One region of the Hylemonella sp. P2_B10 genome, then DNA from elsewhere that is predicted to be linked to it. Evidence: predicted binding sites of a transcription regulator. Region 1 holds the regulator's gene; the other holds the start of a gene.
What was found. Region 1 encodes LexA, which represses DNA repair genes until DNA is damaged. Its sites were predicted from a motif close to ACTGTATNNNNATACAGT; they were not measured.
Positions count from the first base shown of each region.

Region 1 (7,171 bases):
GGAGAGACTACTTGTTTTCAATCATACAAGCTGCGGGCTGGCCGATCTGGCCCTTGATTGCCTGTTCGGTACTGGCATTGGCGCTGATCATCGAGCGCTTCATCAGCCTGAAGACCGCCAAGGTGGCGCCACCCAAACTGCTGGACGAGGCGCTTGGCGTGTCGCGCCTGGCGGTGCCGGCACCGGACGTGGTGACCCTGCTGGAGAAGAATTCCGCGCTGGGCGAGGTGCTGGCCAGCGGCTTTCGCGCCGTCAATGCCAACGCCCGCTGCAGCGAGGAGGACCTGCGCGCCACCATGGAAGCCAGCGGCCGCGTGGTGGCGCACCGGCTGGAGCGTTACCTGGCGGCCCTGGCCACCATCGCCTCGGTGGCGCCACTGATGGGCCTGTTCGGCACGGTGGTGGGCATGATCGAGATCTTCGGTTCGCAGTCGCCCGCCGGTGGCGCCACCGGTGGCAACCCGGCACTGCTGGCGCACGGCATCTCGGTGGCCTTGTACAACACCGCCTTCGGCCTGATCGTGGCCATCCCCTCGCTGATCTTCTGGCGCTACTTCCGCGCCAGGGTGGACGCCTACCTGCTGGCACTGGAACTGGCCTCCGACCGGCTGGCCCGCCACCTGATCGCGCTGCGCAAGACGACGCCATGAACTTCCGCCAACGCCGGCGTGGCGACGAGCCCGAGATCAACCTGATCCCCTTCATCGACGTGCTGCTGGTGGTGCTGATCTTCCTGATGCTGTCCACCACCTACAGCAAGTTCACCGAGATGCAACTGAAGCTGCCGGTGGCCGACGTGGACGCGCAGCGCGACTACCCGAAGGAAGTCATCGTCACGGTCAGCGCCGACGGCGGCTACACCGTGGCTGGCATCCCCGTGATAGGCCGTGGGCTGGAGGCGCTGTCAGACGCGCTGACCCAGGGCGCCAAGGCCGGCAAGGACACCGTGGTCATCATCAGCGCCGACGCCAGCGCGCGCCACCAGGCGGTGATCTCGGTGATGGAGGCGGCACGGCGCAGCGGCCTGGTGCAAATCACCTTCGCCACACAGTCGTCGGCACAGGCGCGCACCAGGTAGCTGCTGCCTGGCGGCCTTCCTTCCCCCTTCCTCGCTCTTCTCGGCATGTCTTCCAGCGTGCAACAGGCCCTGCAACAGGCCTGGCAATCGGGCGGCCCGCTGGCCCGGCTGCTGTGGCCCCTGTCCCTGCTGTACCGTGCCCTGGTGGCCTTGCGCCGCGGCCTGTACCGGCTGGGGCTGCTGCGCGCCACCCGCGTGCGGGTGCCGGTGGTGGTGGTGGGCAACGTGGTGGCCGGTGGCTCGGGCAAGACCCCCCTGGTCATCGCCCTGGTGCAGCACCTGCTGGCGCAGGGCCGACACCCCGGCGTGGTGTCGCGCGGCTACGGCCGCCATACCAGCGACTGCCGCGAGGTGCTGGCGAACTCGGATGTGCAACAGGTCGGCGATGAGCCGGCGCTGATCCAGCGCGCCACGGGTGCACCGGTGTTTGTGGCGCCCTACCGGGCCGATGCCGCACTGGCGCTGCTGGCACGCCATCCGCGGGTGAACGTGCTGGTCTGCGACGACGGCCTGCAGCACATGGCGCTGCAGCGCGACATCGAAATTTGCGCGTTCGACAATCGGGGGGTCGGCAACGGCTGGCTGCTGCCGGCAGGCCCGCTACGTGAACCTTGGCCACGCCCCGTGGACCTGGTGCTGCATACCGGCAGTCAACCCGCCTTTACCGGCTACACCGCGCAGCGCCGCTTGGCCGGCCATGCGGTGCAGGCCGATGGCAACCGCTTGCCGCTGGCCGCCCTGGCCGCGCAGGGCCCGCTGCTGGCCGTGGCCGCGATCGCCCAGCCCCAGGCGTTCTTCGCCATGCTGCGTGCCCAAGGCCTGGTGCTGGCGCACACACAAGCCCTGCCCGACCACTTCGACTTCGCCGAATGGCAGCCGCCGCAAGACCAGCCCTACACGCTGCTGTGCACCGAGAAGGACGCGGTCAAACTGTGGACCAACCAGCCGCGTGCCTGGGCGGTGCCGCTGGCCTTCGCGCCGGAGCCCGCTTTCTGGCAAGCGCTGGATGCGCGGTTGAGCCCGCTGTTGGGCACAAAGTTATCATCCCCGCATGGACACACGACTTCTTGAACTGCTGGTCTGCCCGGTGACCAAAGGGCCACTGGAATACGACCGCGAAAAGCAGGAGCTGGTCTCGCGCAGCGCGCGGCTGGCTTACCCGGTGCTCGACGGCATCCCCGTCATGCTGGAGAGCGAGGCGCGCACGCTGACCGACGAAGAACTGGGTCTCTGAGGCAGTGGCATGGCGTTCACAGTCCTGATCCCGGCGCGGCTGGCCTCCACCCGCCTGCCCCACAAACCGCTGGCCGACATTGCAGGCAGGCCCATGGTGGTGCGGGTGGCGCAACGCGTGATGGGCCTGGTGCACAGCGGCCAGGCCAGCCGCGTGGTGGTGGCGGCCGACAGCCCGCTGATCGTGCAGGCCTGCGCCGAGCACGGCGTGCAGGCGCTGCTGACGCGCGACGACCACCCCAGTGGCAGCGACCGCCTGGCCGAAGCCTGCGCGCTGCTGAAGCTGGCCGACAACGACACCGTAGTCAATGTGCAGGGTGACGAGCCGCTGATGGACCCGGCCCTGGTCAGCGCTGTGGCGCAACTGCTGCAGGACCGCCCCCAGGCCAGCATGAGCACCGCCGCCCACGCCATCAACAGCCTGGCCGATTTCACCAACCCGAATGTAGTGAAAGTGGTGCTGGATGCCCAACAGCTGGCGCTGTATTTCAGCCGTGCGCCCATTGCCTGGTGGCGCGATGGCTTTGCGCAAGGCATCAGCGCCCTGCCCGAGCCGGCGCCGCTGCGTCACATCGGCATCTATGGCTACCGGGTCGGCTTCCTGCGCCAGTTCCCGCGACTGGCGCCGGCGCCGGTGGAGCAACTGGAAGCACTGGAGCAATTGCGTGCGCTGTGGCATGGCCACCGCATCGCGGTGCACATCGCGGCCCAGGCGCCCGGGCCGGGCGTGGACACGCCAGAAGATTTGGAACGGGTACGTAACTTGTTCCTGTCATGAGCGCGCCAACCCCGTAAGCGAAGCGGGGCTTTCGCATGCTATTCTCCAGGGGAATTCTCCACATTCACCGACGTGGTGCGCACCGCACAGGGCAGCGCCACGCGGCAGAGACCGATAGAAAACGAGGGCACCCATGAGACTGATTCTGTTAGGCGCGCCGGGCGCGGGCAAAGGCACGCAGGCCACCTTCATCTGCCAGAAATTCGGGATTCCCCAGATCTCCACCGGCGACATGCTGCGCGCCGCCGTCAAGGCCGGCACGCCGCTTGGCCTGCAGGCCAAGGCGGTGATGGATGCCGGCGCCCTGGTCAGCGACGACCTGATCATCAACCTGGTGAAGGAGCGCATCGCCCAACCGGATTGCGCCAAGGGTTTCCTGTTCGACGGATTTCCGCGCACCATCCCGCAAGCCGACGCCATGAAGTCGGCCGGCGTCAAGATCGACCACGTGCTGGAGATCGACGTGCCGTTTGAGGCCATCATCGAACGCATGAGCGGGCGCCGCTCACACCCGGCCTCGGGCCGCACCTACCACGTCAAGTTCAACCCGCCCAAGGTGGAAGGCAAGGACGATGTCACCGGTGAGCCGCTGATACAGCGCGACGACGACAAGGAAGAAACCGTGAAGAAGCGCCTGGACGTCTACAGCGCCCAGACCCGCCCGCTGGTGGACTACTACGCCAACTGGGCCAAGAACGACGCCACCAACGCGCCTCAATACCGCGCCATCAGCGGCATGGGCAGCGTGGACGAGATCACCAGCAGGGTGTTTGCCGCTCTGGCCTCCTGAGGCCGCGCGGTAGCCGTTGAAACGCCGCTGAACGCCGGCCGGCGGCCGCTCAGCGCGCCAAATCAAGCATCAAGGCGATGCGCGCCTTGACGCTCGACAAACCCTCGGAGTCGGCAAACACATCCTGCGGCGTGGCCAATACGCGGCCCAGCGGGCAGCGGCTGGCGCGCACCACGCGCACCCCGGCCGCCTGCGCACGCAACAGCGCCGCCTGCAGGCCAGCATGCAGAGTGCCGTTGCCCGTGCCCGCGACCACCAGACCGGCCAGCGCAGGCTCCTGCCGCAGCGGGCTCAGGTGTTGGGCCAGCAGCGCGTCCACAACGCCGCCGCTGCCACCCACGTGGTTCAGCACGATCTCCACCCGCGGCCATAGCGCAGGCACAGCGGACTGGGCTGGCAGCCAGGCCGTGGCCGGCGGCGCCGGGCGCAGCCAGCGCACCGCCCCCTCCTCCACATAACCCAGCGGCCCGGCGTCGCCGGAACTGAAGGCGTCCAGCCGGTAGGTATGGATCTTCTGCACGTCCAACGCGCTGTGCACCACGCCGGCACACACGACCGAGACGCCGCGGGCGCTGGCGTCGGCCGCCACGGTCAGCGCATCCAGCAGGTTCTGCGGGCCATCGGGCATCACGGCGGTGGCCGGGCGCATCGCGCAGGTCAGCACCACCGGTTTGGCGGGCGCCAACAAGCGGTGCAGAAAATAGGCTGTCTCTTCCAGCGTGTCGGTGCCATGGGTAATGAGCACGCCATCAACCTCGGCGCGCGCCAGGTGCAAGCGCACGCGCTCGGCCAATTGCTGCCAGATGGCAAAGCCCATGTCCTTGCTGTCCACCTGGGCCACCTGCTCGGCCTGCACCGCCACGCTTTGCGCCAGCGGCAGGCCGGCCAGCAACTGCTGCACGCCCAGTTGCGCCGCTGTGTAGCCCACGCCATCGGCGGCGCTGTCGGCACGGCCGGCAATGGTGCCGCCGGTGCCCAGCAACACCAGCTTTTTCTGGTTTTTTTGTTCCATCACTTGCAATTCGCCAAAAACTGGTTAAAAATACATCTACTGGATATTGAAACAGTTACCGCACCCTCAGTGCACCCAGTTCGCCCCAAGGAGTCGCCATGCTTGAGAGCCCCAAACTCACCGCCCGCCAGCAGCAGATTCTGGACCTGATACAGCAGGCCGTCGCGCAAACCGGCGCGCCACCCACGCGGGCCGAAATCGCCCGCGAACTGGGCTTCAAGTCGGCCAACGCGGCAGAAGAACATCTGCAGGCCTTGGCCCGCAAGGGCGTCATCGAACTGGTCAGCGGCACCTCGCGCGGCATCCGCCTGCGCAGCGAAACACTGCGCTCCATCAATGAGTCGCGCATCCAACAATTCTCGAACGGCCTGCAAAACATCGTGCAACAACTGGCCCTGCCCCTGGTGGGCCGCGTGGCTGCGGGCTCGCCCATTCTCGCGCAGGAACATGTGGACCAGACGTACTACGTGGAAAACAGCCTGTTCCAGCGCAAGCCCGACTACCTGCTGCGCGTGCGCGGCATGTCCATGCGCGACGCCGGCATCATGGACGGCGACCTGCTGGCCGTGCAGGCCACCAAAGACGCCAAGAACGGCCAGATCGTCGTCGCCCGGCTGGGCGAGGAAGTCACCGTCAAGCGTTTCCGCCGCAACAAGGACGTGATCGAGTTGCACCCGGAAAACCCGGACTACCAGACCATCGTCGTCGAGCCCGGCGAAGCCTTCGAGATCGAGGGCCTGGCCGTGGGCCTGATTCGCAACACCATGCTGATGTGAGCCCTGCCATGAACATCGCCTTCTTCGCCGTCCCCGACCTGTTGGCACCGCTGCAACTGTGGGTGCGCCGGCTGATGCACACCGGCGGCAGCAGCAGTGGCATGCGTCCGCGCCAGCCGGCCCGCGCAGCCATGCTGCCGGCCACCCAGGCCGCCGGCTTGCCACCCATGGCCCGGCGCCCGGCGCGGCTGACAGCGCTGGCCCAGCCTGCTGCCCGGGTGCAGCGGCCGCTGCACTCTGTGGACGCGCAGCGGCCGCTGCGCGTGGTGCATGTGATGGAGCGCGGTGCCAGCCGCGCCAGTGCAGGCCGCATGGTGATCTCCGGTCGCATGGCCGATGTCTGCGCCGAGCTGGACCGCCTGGCCGCCCGTGAAGCCACGCTGCACTGAAGCCACCCTGCATTGAAGTGACGCTGTCGCGCGTGGTCAGCAGCAACCTGTTGTTGCAACAAATACGCGCATAAATTGCCCGGCCACTGCGGCCACTGCAACAGCCAAGGCACAATGGCAGCATGAACATTGTGATTCTTGACGACTACCAGGATGTGGTGCGCAAGCTGGAATGCGCCACCAAGCTGGATGCCTTCCCCGCCAAGGTCTACACCAACACCGTCAAAGGCCTGGGCCAGCTGGCGGTGCGGCTGAAAGACGCTGACGTCATCGTGCTGATACGCGAGCGCACCCACCTGACCCGCCAGCTGATCGAGAAGCTGCCCAAGCTCAAGCTGGTGGTGCAGACCGGCAAGGTCGGCAGCCATATTGATGTGGCCGCCTGCACCGAGCGCGGCATCGCCGTGGCCGAAGGCGCGGGCTCGCCGGTGGCGCCGGCAGAGCTGACCTGGGCGCTGATCATGGCCGCCGTGCGTCGCCTGCCGCAGTACATCGGCAACCTGAAGCATGGCGCCTGGCAGCAGTCGGGCCTGAAATCGGCCTCCATGCCCGTGAATTTCGGTCTCGGCACCGTGCTGCGGGGTCACACGCTGGGCATCTGGGGCTACGGCAAGATAGGCCAGTTGCTGGCCGGCTACGGCAAGGCTTTCGGCATGCACATCATGGTCTGGGGGCGCGAGCCCTCGCGTGAGCGTGCCGTGCTGGACGGCCACCAGGCCGCCGCCAGCCGCGAGGAATTCTTCGCCCAATGCGACGTGCTGACGCTGCACCTGCGGCTCAACGACGAGACGCGTGGCATCGTCACGCTGGAAGACCTGGGCCGCATGAAACCCACCGCGCTGCTGGTCAACACCTCGCGCGCTGAGTTGATCGAGCCCGAGGCGCTGATCAGCGCGCTCAACCGTGGCCGTCCCGGCATGGCCGCGGTGGATGTGTTCGAGACCGAGCCCATCCTGCAAGGCCACGCGCTGTTGCGGCTGGAAAACTGCATCTGCACGCCGCACATCGGCTATGTGGAGCAAGACAGCTACGAGCTGTATTTCGGCACCGCATTTGACAGCGTGGTGGCATTCATCAAAGGCACGCCCACCAACATCGTCAACCCCGGCGCGCTG
Region 1 covers NZ_JBFUDE010000002.1:74,987-82,157, forward strand. The annotation lists gene AC1DX2_RS08190 (MotA/TolQ/ExbB proton channel family protein) at 12-650, shown strand; gene AC1DX2_RS08195 (ExbD/TolR family protein) at 647-1,078, shown strand; gene lpxK (tetraacyldisaccharide 4'-kinase) at 1,124-2,149, shown strand; gene AC1DX2_RS08205 (Trm112 family protein) at 2,130-2,312, shown strand; gene kdsB (3-deoxy-manno-octulosonate cytidylyltransferase) at 2,322-3,089, shown strand; gene adk (adenylate kinase) at 3,223-3,879, shown strand; gene AC1DX2_RS08220 (asparaginase) at 3,929-4,891, opposite strand; gene lexA (transcriptional repressor LexA) at 4,990-5,667, shown strand; gene AC1DX2_RS08230 (hypothetical protein) at 5,676-6,056, shown strand; gene AC1DX2_RS08235 (D-2-hydroxyacid dehydrogenase family protein) at 6,179-7,171, shown strand, end outside.

Region 2 (7,171 bases), 690 kb from region 1:
TGGCAAACAGCCGGTCACGCTCCACCTCCCAGGTGTTCAGCACCTTGCCGCGCAGCGGCAATATCGCCTGGCATTCCTTGTCGCGGCCCATCTTGGCGCTGCCACCGGCCGAGTCGCCCTCGACCAGGAACACCTCGTTGTGTTCCAGGTCGCGGCTTTCGCAATCGGTCAGCTTCCCCGGCAGCACAGCCACGCCGGAGCCCTTGCGCTTTTCCACTTTCTGGCCGGCGCGCTGGCGCGTCTGCGCCGCCTTGATGGCCAGCTCGGCCAGCTTCTTGCCGTATTCCACGTGCTGGTTCAGCCACAGCTCCAGTGTCGGGCGCACGAAGCTGGAGACCAGGCGCACGGCGTCGCGTGAATTGAGCCGCTCCTTGATCTGGCCTTGGAACTGCGGGTCCAGCACCTTGGCCGACAGCACGTAGGAGACGCGGGCAAACACGTCATCCGGCAGCAGCTTGACGCCCTTGGGCAGCAGCGAGTGCAGGTCGATGAAGCTCTTGACGGCGGTGAACAGGCCGTCGCGCAGGCCGGCCTCATGGGTGCCACCGGCCGTGGTGGGAATCAGGTTGACATAGCTTTCGCGCACCGGCTGGCCTTCTTCGGTGAAGGCCACGCTCCATTCGGCGCCCTCGCCCTCGGCGAAGCTGTCGCTTTGGGCGTCGGCGTAGCCGCTGCCGTCGAACAGCGGGATCACCGGGTCTGCCGTCAGGGACTGGCTCAGGTAATCGCGCAGGCCGCCCTTGTACAGCCAGCTGGCGCTTTCCTTGGTCTTTTCCACCACCAGCGTCACCGTCACGCCGGGCATCAGCACCGCCTTGCTGCGCAGCAGGTGGGCCAGCTCGTTCATCGGCAGGGCGGCGCTTTCGAAATACTTGGCGTCGGGCCACACACGCACGGTGGAGCCGGTCTTGCGATCGCCCTCGGCCTGCTTGCGGGTCTGCAGCTTCTCCACCACATCACCACCCGAAAACGCCATGCGCGCCACGGTGGCCTCGCGGTGGCTGGTGACTTCCAGCCGCTTGGACAGCGCATTGGTGACGCTGACGCCGACGCCGTGCAGGCCGCCGGAGAAGCTGTAGGCACCGCCCTTGCCCTTGTCGAACTTGCCACCGGCATGCAAGCGGGTATAGACCAGCTCGATCACCGGCGCTTTTTCTTCCGGGTGCATGCCAAAGGGGATGCCCCGGCCGTCGTCCTCCACGCTGACCGAGCCGTCAGCATGCAGCAGGACCTTGATCTTTTTGCCAAAGCCCGCCAACGCCTCGTCGGCGGCGTTGTCCAGCACTTCCTGGATGATGTGCAAGGGGTTGTCGGTGCGGGTGTACATGCCCGGGCGCTGCTTGACGGGCTCCAGGCCCTTCAGCACCCGTATGGAGCCTTCGGAATATTCACTCGGTGGTTTGACTGACATGGGGCTGGATTGTAGTGGGGGTGGCGACAGGATACTGTATATATAAACATATCACCCAGAATCCAGGCTCGCAGCCGTGGGCTCGCCGGCCGCCACGGCAGCCGCAGCGACAATTCGGTACATTTGGGGCCATGACCCTCGCAAACAACCCTCACAAACCCTTGTCCATGGTCCAGGTTCTGGTCTGCGGGGCCGCCATTGTGACGCTTTCCATGGGCATACGCCACGGTTTCGGCCTGTGGCTGCAGCCCATCACGCAGGCCCAGGGTTGGACGCGCGAGACCTTTTCCTTTGCACTGGCGATCCAGAACCTGGCCTGGGGCTTCACCGGCATCTTCGCCGGCATGCTGGCGGACCGCTTCGGCGCCTTCCGGGTCATCGTGGCGGGCGCGCTGTTATATGGGCTGGGCCTATTGGGCATGGCGCATTCGCCCACGCCGCTGCTGTTCATGCTGACCACCGGCATCACTATCGGCGTAGCCCAGGCGGGCACTACCTACGCCGTCATCTACGGCGTGATCGGCCGCAACGTGCCGATGGAGAAGCGCTCCTGGGCCATGGGCATCGCAGCGGCGGCGGGTTCCTTCGGCCAGTTCCTGATGCTGCCCACCGAGGGCCTGCTGATCAGCAAGCTGGGCTGGCAGCAGGCGCTGGAGACGCTGGGCCTGTTTGCGCTGCTGATCGCGCCGCTGGCCTTTGGCCTGCGCGAGCCGGCGCTGAACAGCGGCACCACGGCGCCGCGTCAGCAAAGCATTTTTCACGCGCTGCGCGAGGCCTTCACCTATCCCAGCTTCCAGCTGTTGATGGCGGGCTACTTCGTCTGCGGGTTCCAGGTGGTGTTCATCGGCGTGCACATGCCCAGCTACCTGCGCGACCATGGCCTGTCCACCCAGGTGGCCAGCAATGCGCTGGCGCTGATCGGGCTGTTCAACGTGTTTGGCACCTACACCGCCGGCACGCTGGGCCAGAGGATGCCCAAAAAGAACATCCTGGCCTTCATCTACCTGGCGCGAACGGTGGTGATTTCGCTGTTCCTGCTGGCGCCGCTGACGCCCACCAGCGTCTACATCTTCTCCGCCACCATGGGTTTGCTGTGGCTGTCGACGGTGCCGCCCACCAACGCGGCGCTGGCGCAGATCTTCGGCGTCGCCCATTTGTCCATGCTGAGCGGCTTCGTGTTCTTCAGCCACCAGCTGGGCTCGTTCATGGGCGTGTGGCTGGGCGGCTTCCTGTACGACCGCACCGGCAGTTACGACGTGGTGTGGTACATCGCCATCGCGCTGGGTGTGCTGGCCGCCCTGGTCAACCTGCCGGTGAAAGAGGCGCCCATCGCCCGCCAGCCGGCCAGCGCCTGATGGAAAAAAGGTGAAGCACACCCGCAAACTGCTGGCCTGGGCCGGCGCCGCACTGGCGCTGCTGGCGGCGTTCGCACTGTATTCGCGGCCGGATTTTCTGGTGATGCTGGCCGACCAGGTGTGGGCCTGCTTTTGAGCGCGGACGGCACGGCAGCTGCAGTGAGCGGCGGGCCGCACGGCAGCGGCGCCCCATCGGACTGGGTGCGCCGCTGGTCGCACCTGGCCGAGCCCGCTGCCACCGTGCTGGACGTGGCCTGCGGCCAAGGCCGCCACATGGCCTGGTTTGCCGCCCGTGGCCATGCGGTGTGCGGTGTGGACCGCTCGGCCGAAGCGCTGGCCAGCGCCCGCGCCCACGGCGAGGTGGTGCTGGCCGACATTGAAAACGATCCCTGGCCGCTGCTGACAGCCGCGGGCCAACCACGGCAGTTCGGCGCGCTGGTGGTCACCAATTACCTGTGGCGCGCCTTGTTTCCCACGCTGCTGGCCAGCCTGGCCCCGGGTGGCGTGCTGATCTACGAGACCTTTGCCGACGGCAACGAAACCGTGGGCAAACCCTCGCGGCCGGACTTCCTGCTGCAGCCCGGTGAACTATTGAGGGTGTGCCAAGGTCTGAGGGTGGTAGCCTATGAGGAGGGCTTCCTGGGCGAGCCCGAGCGTTTCGTGCAGCGCATCGCCGCGCTGGCACCGTCTTTACCGGACGGACAAGCAGCCGCCCGGAAGCGCCACCCGCTCTAGTTAAAATGCCCGTTTACCGAAATTGCGCCCGCAGTCCATGACATCACCCTTTCGCCCCATCACCGGCAGCATTGTTGCGCTCGTTACCCCGATGCTGGCCGATGGCTCCGTGGACTACCCCGCCTTGCGCAAGCTGATCGACTGGCACATCGCCGAGGGCACCGATTGCATAGGCGTGGTGGGCACCACCGGCGAATCGCCGACGGTGGATGTGGAAGAACATTGCGAGATCATCCGCGTGTCGGTGGAGCAGGCCAAGGGCCGCGTGCCCATCATGGCCGGCTGCGGCGGCAACTCCACCGCCGAGGCCGTCGCGCTGGCCAAATTCGCCAAGGACGTGGGGGCCGACTGCCAGTTGCAGGTGGTGCCTTACTACAACAAGCCCACGCAAGAGGGCCAATACCTGCACTTCAAGGCCATCGCCGAGGCGGTGGACCTGCCCATGGTGCTGTACAACGTGCCCGGCCGTTCGGTGGCCGACATGCAGCACGAAACCGTGATGCGCCTGGCGACGGTGCCCGGCATCGTCGGCATCAAGGAAGCCACTGGCAACATCGAACGCGCGCAGTGGCTGATCAAGGAGGCCCCCAAGGGCTTTGCTGTTTATTCCGGCGACGACGGCACTGCCGTGGCGCTGATGCTGTGCGGCGGCCAGGGCAATGTCAGCGTCACCGCCAACGTGGCGCCGCGCCTGATGCACGAGCTGTGCGTGGCGGCCGTGGCCGGCGACACCCGCAAGGCCATGGAGATCCAGTTCAGGCTGCTGCCATTGCACAAGGCGCTGTTCGTCGAGGCCAACCCCATTCCCATCAAGTGGGCGGTGGCCCAGCTGGGCCTGTGCGGCGACCACCTGCGCCTGCCGATGACGCCGCTGACCCCCACTCACCACGCCGCTGTGCGTGCCGCATTGCAGGCCGCCGGCCTGCTGTGACCGGCCCTAGACCGAACCGCTTTTTTTCCAAAGGAAAACCGAGAGTGAACCATCCCGTAAAACTGTCGCTGCTCGCGCTGGCCGTCTCGCTGAGCGCCTGCTCCTCGATGGACAGCGACAACAAAGTGGACTACAAGGGCGCCGCCAAAGCCCCCACCCTCGTGGTTCCTCCCGACTTGACGCAGCTCTCGCGCGACACCCGCTACTCGACCGCTGGCGGCAGCGTCAGTGCCTCCAGTTTCCAGGGCGCTCAGCAAACGCAAACCGCCGCGGCCGCCCCCACCGCGATCAACAGCCTGGGCGATGTGCGCGTGGAGCGTTCCGCTGGCCAGCGCTGGCTGGTGGTGAACCGGCCGGTCGACCAGCTGTGGGGCCCTGTGGGCGACTTCTGGCGCGAAAGCGGCTTCACGCTGGCTACCCAACAGGCCGAGCTCGGCATCATGGAAACCGACTGGGCGGAAAACCGCGCCAAGCTGCCGTCCGACTTCATCCGCAACACGGTGGGCAAGCTGTTTGATTCGCTGTATTCCACCGGTGAGCGCGACAAGTACCGCACCCGGCTGGAGCGCAATGCCGCCGGCGGCACCGACATCTTCATCACGCACCGCGGCATGGCCGAGGTCTACTCCGGCCCCCAAAAGGACGCCCAGACCGCCTGGCAGGCCCGCCCGGCTGACCCGGAGCTGGAAGCCGAGTTCCTGAGCCGCCTGCTGATCAAGCTGGGCGCGCCCAAGGACCAGGCCCGCACGCTGGTGGCCTCGCCCACGGCTCCGCAAGGCGCTGCATTGCCGGGCGCCAAGCCCAACGCGCAGATCCTCACCCAGGGTGGCCAGCAGGTGGTGCAGGTGACCGAGGGCTTTGACCGCGCCTGGCGCCGTGTTGGCCTGGCACTGGACCGCACCGGCTTCACCGTGGAAGACCGCGACCGCAGCCAGGGCACCTACTTCGTGCGGTATGTGGAACCGTCGTCGGCGCGCTCCGAACCGGGCTTCTTCGCCAAGCTGTTCGGCTCGGAAAACAGCAGCGCACCCACCAAGTACCGCGTGGTGGTGCGCAGCCAGGGCGAATCCACCACCGTCTCGGTGCTCAACGACAAGGGCCAGCCGGACAGCTCGGCCAACGCCCAGCGCATCGTCAAGGTGATTGCCGACGAGCTGAAGTAAGCCTGTCCCAAGGCCAGGCACCGGTGCTGCGCTTTCGCAACCTGGGCAGCGGCAGCACCGGCAACGCCACGCTGGTGGAAGGCGGCAGCGGCGCGCACACCACGCGCCTGCTGATCGACTGCGGGCTGACTTTGAAAGAGCTGGACCTGCGCCTGGCGCGCTGCGGCCTGCTCGTCAGCCAGATCGACGCCATCTTCGTCACCCATGAGCATGGCGACCACATCGGCAGCGCGCGCGCGCTGGCGCGGCGCCAGCGCAAACCCGTGTGGATGAGCCTGGGCACCTACGCCGGCATCGGAGAACCCGCCATGGACGGCCTGTTGCGAACCGCCCAGGACGGCGAGCGCATCGACCTGGGCGAGCTGCAGGTCACCCCCTTCACCGTGCCGCATGACGCGCGCGAGCCGCTGCAACTGAGCTGCACCGATGGCGAGCGCAAACTGGGCGTGCTGACCGACCTGGGACACGCCACCAGCCACGTGCTGGAACACCTGGCCGCCTGCCACGCGCTGATGCTGGAGTTCAACCACGACCCCGGCATGCTGGCGCGTTCGCGCTACCCGGACTCGCTGAAGCGCCGCGTGGGCGGCCGCCACGGCCATCTGTCCAACCCGCAAGCCAGCGAGATACTGCGCGCGGTGGCGCACGACGGATTGACCAACGTGGTAGCGGCCCATCTGAGCCTGCAAAACAACCTGCCGCAGCTGGCGCGCCAGGCCATCGACGAGGCGCTGGGCCTGCTGTGGTCGCCCACTGTCACCGTGGCTGATGCGGTGCTGGGCACCGACTGGCTGGAGGTGTGAGCCCCCTTTTCCCACAACGCATTCGCCCATGAAAAAAGCCACCCGAGGGTGGCTTTTTCATCAGAACGAACTGTCCAGGAATTACTTCTTGGGAGCAGCTGCGTCCTTGGCGGCGTCCACAGCCTTCTTGGCGGCGTCAGCAGCGTTGCCAGCAGCGGCAGAAGCGTCAGCAGCGGCAGCCACGGCGGCGCCAGCAGCGGAGGCGGCGGCGGCGGGAGCAGATGCGTCAGCAGCGGGGGCCGGTGCGGGAGCGGGAGCCGGAGCAGCCACAGGAGCGGGAGCGGGGGCAGGTGCCTCTTCCTTCTTGCCACATGCAGCCAGAGCGGCGGCAGCAATTACGGCTGCCAAAACGAGAGTTTTGTTCATTTGAAGTTACCTGATAAGTTGAAAACAATTTCCGGAAATTGCCATCACGGCAAGCCGCAATGACCAAGCAAGACGACTCGAGCTCATATTGCTTAGCCTTGAATTATAAGAGGAATTTAGGAAAGCCCGGATAAACCCTGGTTTGTAAAGCTACTCTAAAGCCCCAAAACTGTTGCAGGAAAGCTCGGAGAGCTGTTGCGCAGGCGCTCGTCCAGCTCCTCGCGCAGCAGCAGCCGGCGCTCCGGCTCCGACCCACAGATGCAGCCGCTGTGCTGCAACTCCAGCCGGCGCATCACCCAGTGCGGGCTCCAGATGGCGCTGGGAAAGTCCAGCGGGTCCTCCGCCGGGCAGGCGCGGCATTCGATGATGTGGCTCCAGGTGCGTCGCCAGGTGACGAAGCGGGCATG
Region 2 covers NZ_JBFUDE010000002.1:768,906-776,076, forward strand. The annotation lists gene AC1DX2_RS11365 (DNA topoisomerase IV subunit B) at 1-1,411, opposite strand, end outside; gene AC1DX2_RS11370 (MFS transporter) at 1,543-2,766, shown strand; gene AC1DX2_RS11375 (hypothetical protein) at 2,777-2,902, shown strand; gene AC1DX2_RS11380 (class I SAM-dependent methyltransferase) at 2,887-3,501, shown strand; gene dapA (4-hydroxy-tetrahydrodipicolinate synthase) at 3,539-4,432, shown strand; gene bamC (outer membrane protein assembly factor BamC) at 4,477-5,595, shown strand; gene AC1DX2_RS11395 (MBL fold metallo-hydrolase) at 5,619-6,398, shown strand; gene AC1DX2_RS11400 (hypothetical protein) at 6,920-7,171, opposite strand, start outside.
Region 2: a site for LexA is predicted at 1,445-1,462, ahead of AC1DX2_RS11365 (DNA topoisomerase IV subunit B). Genes of this name have one in related genera too.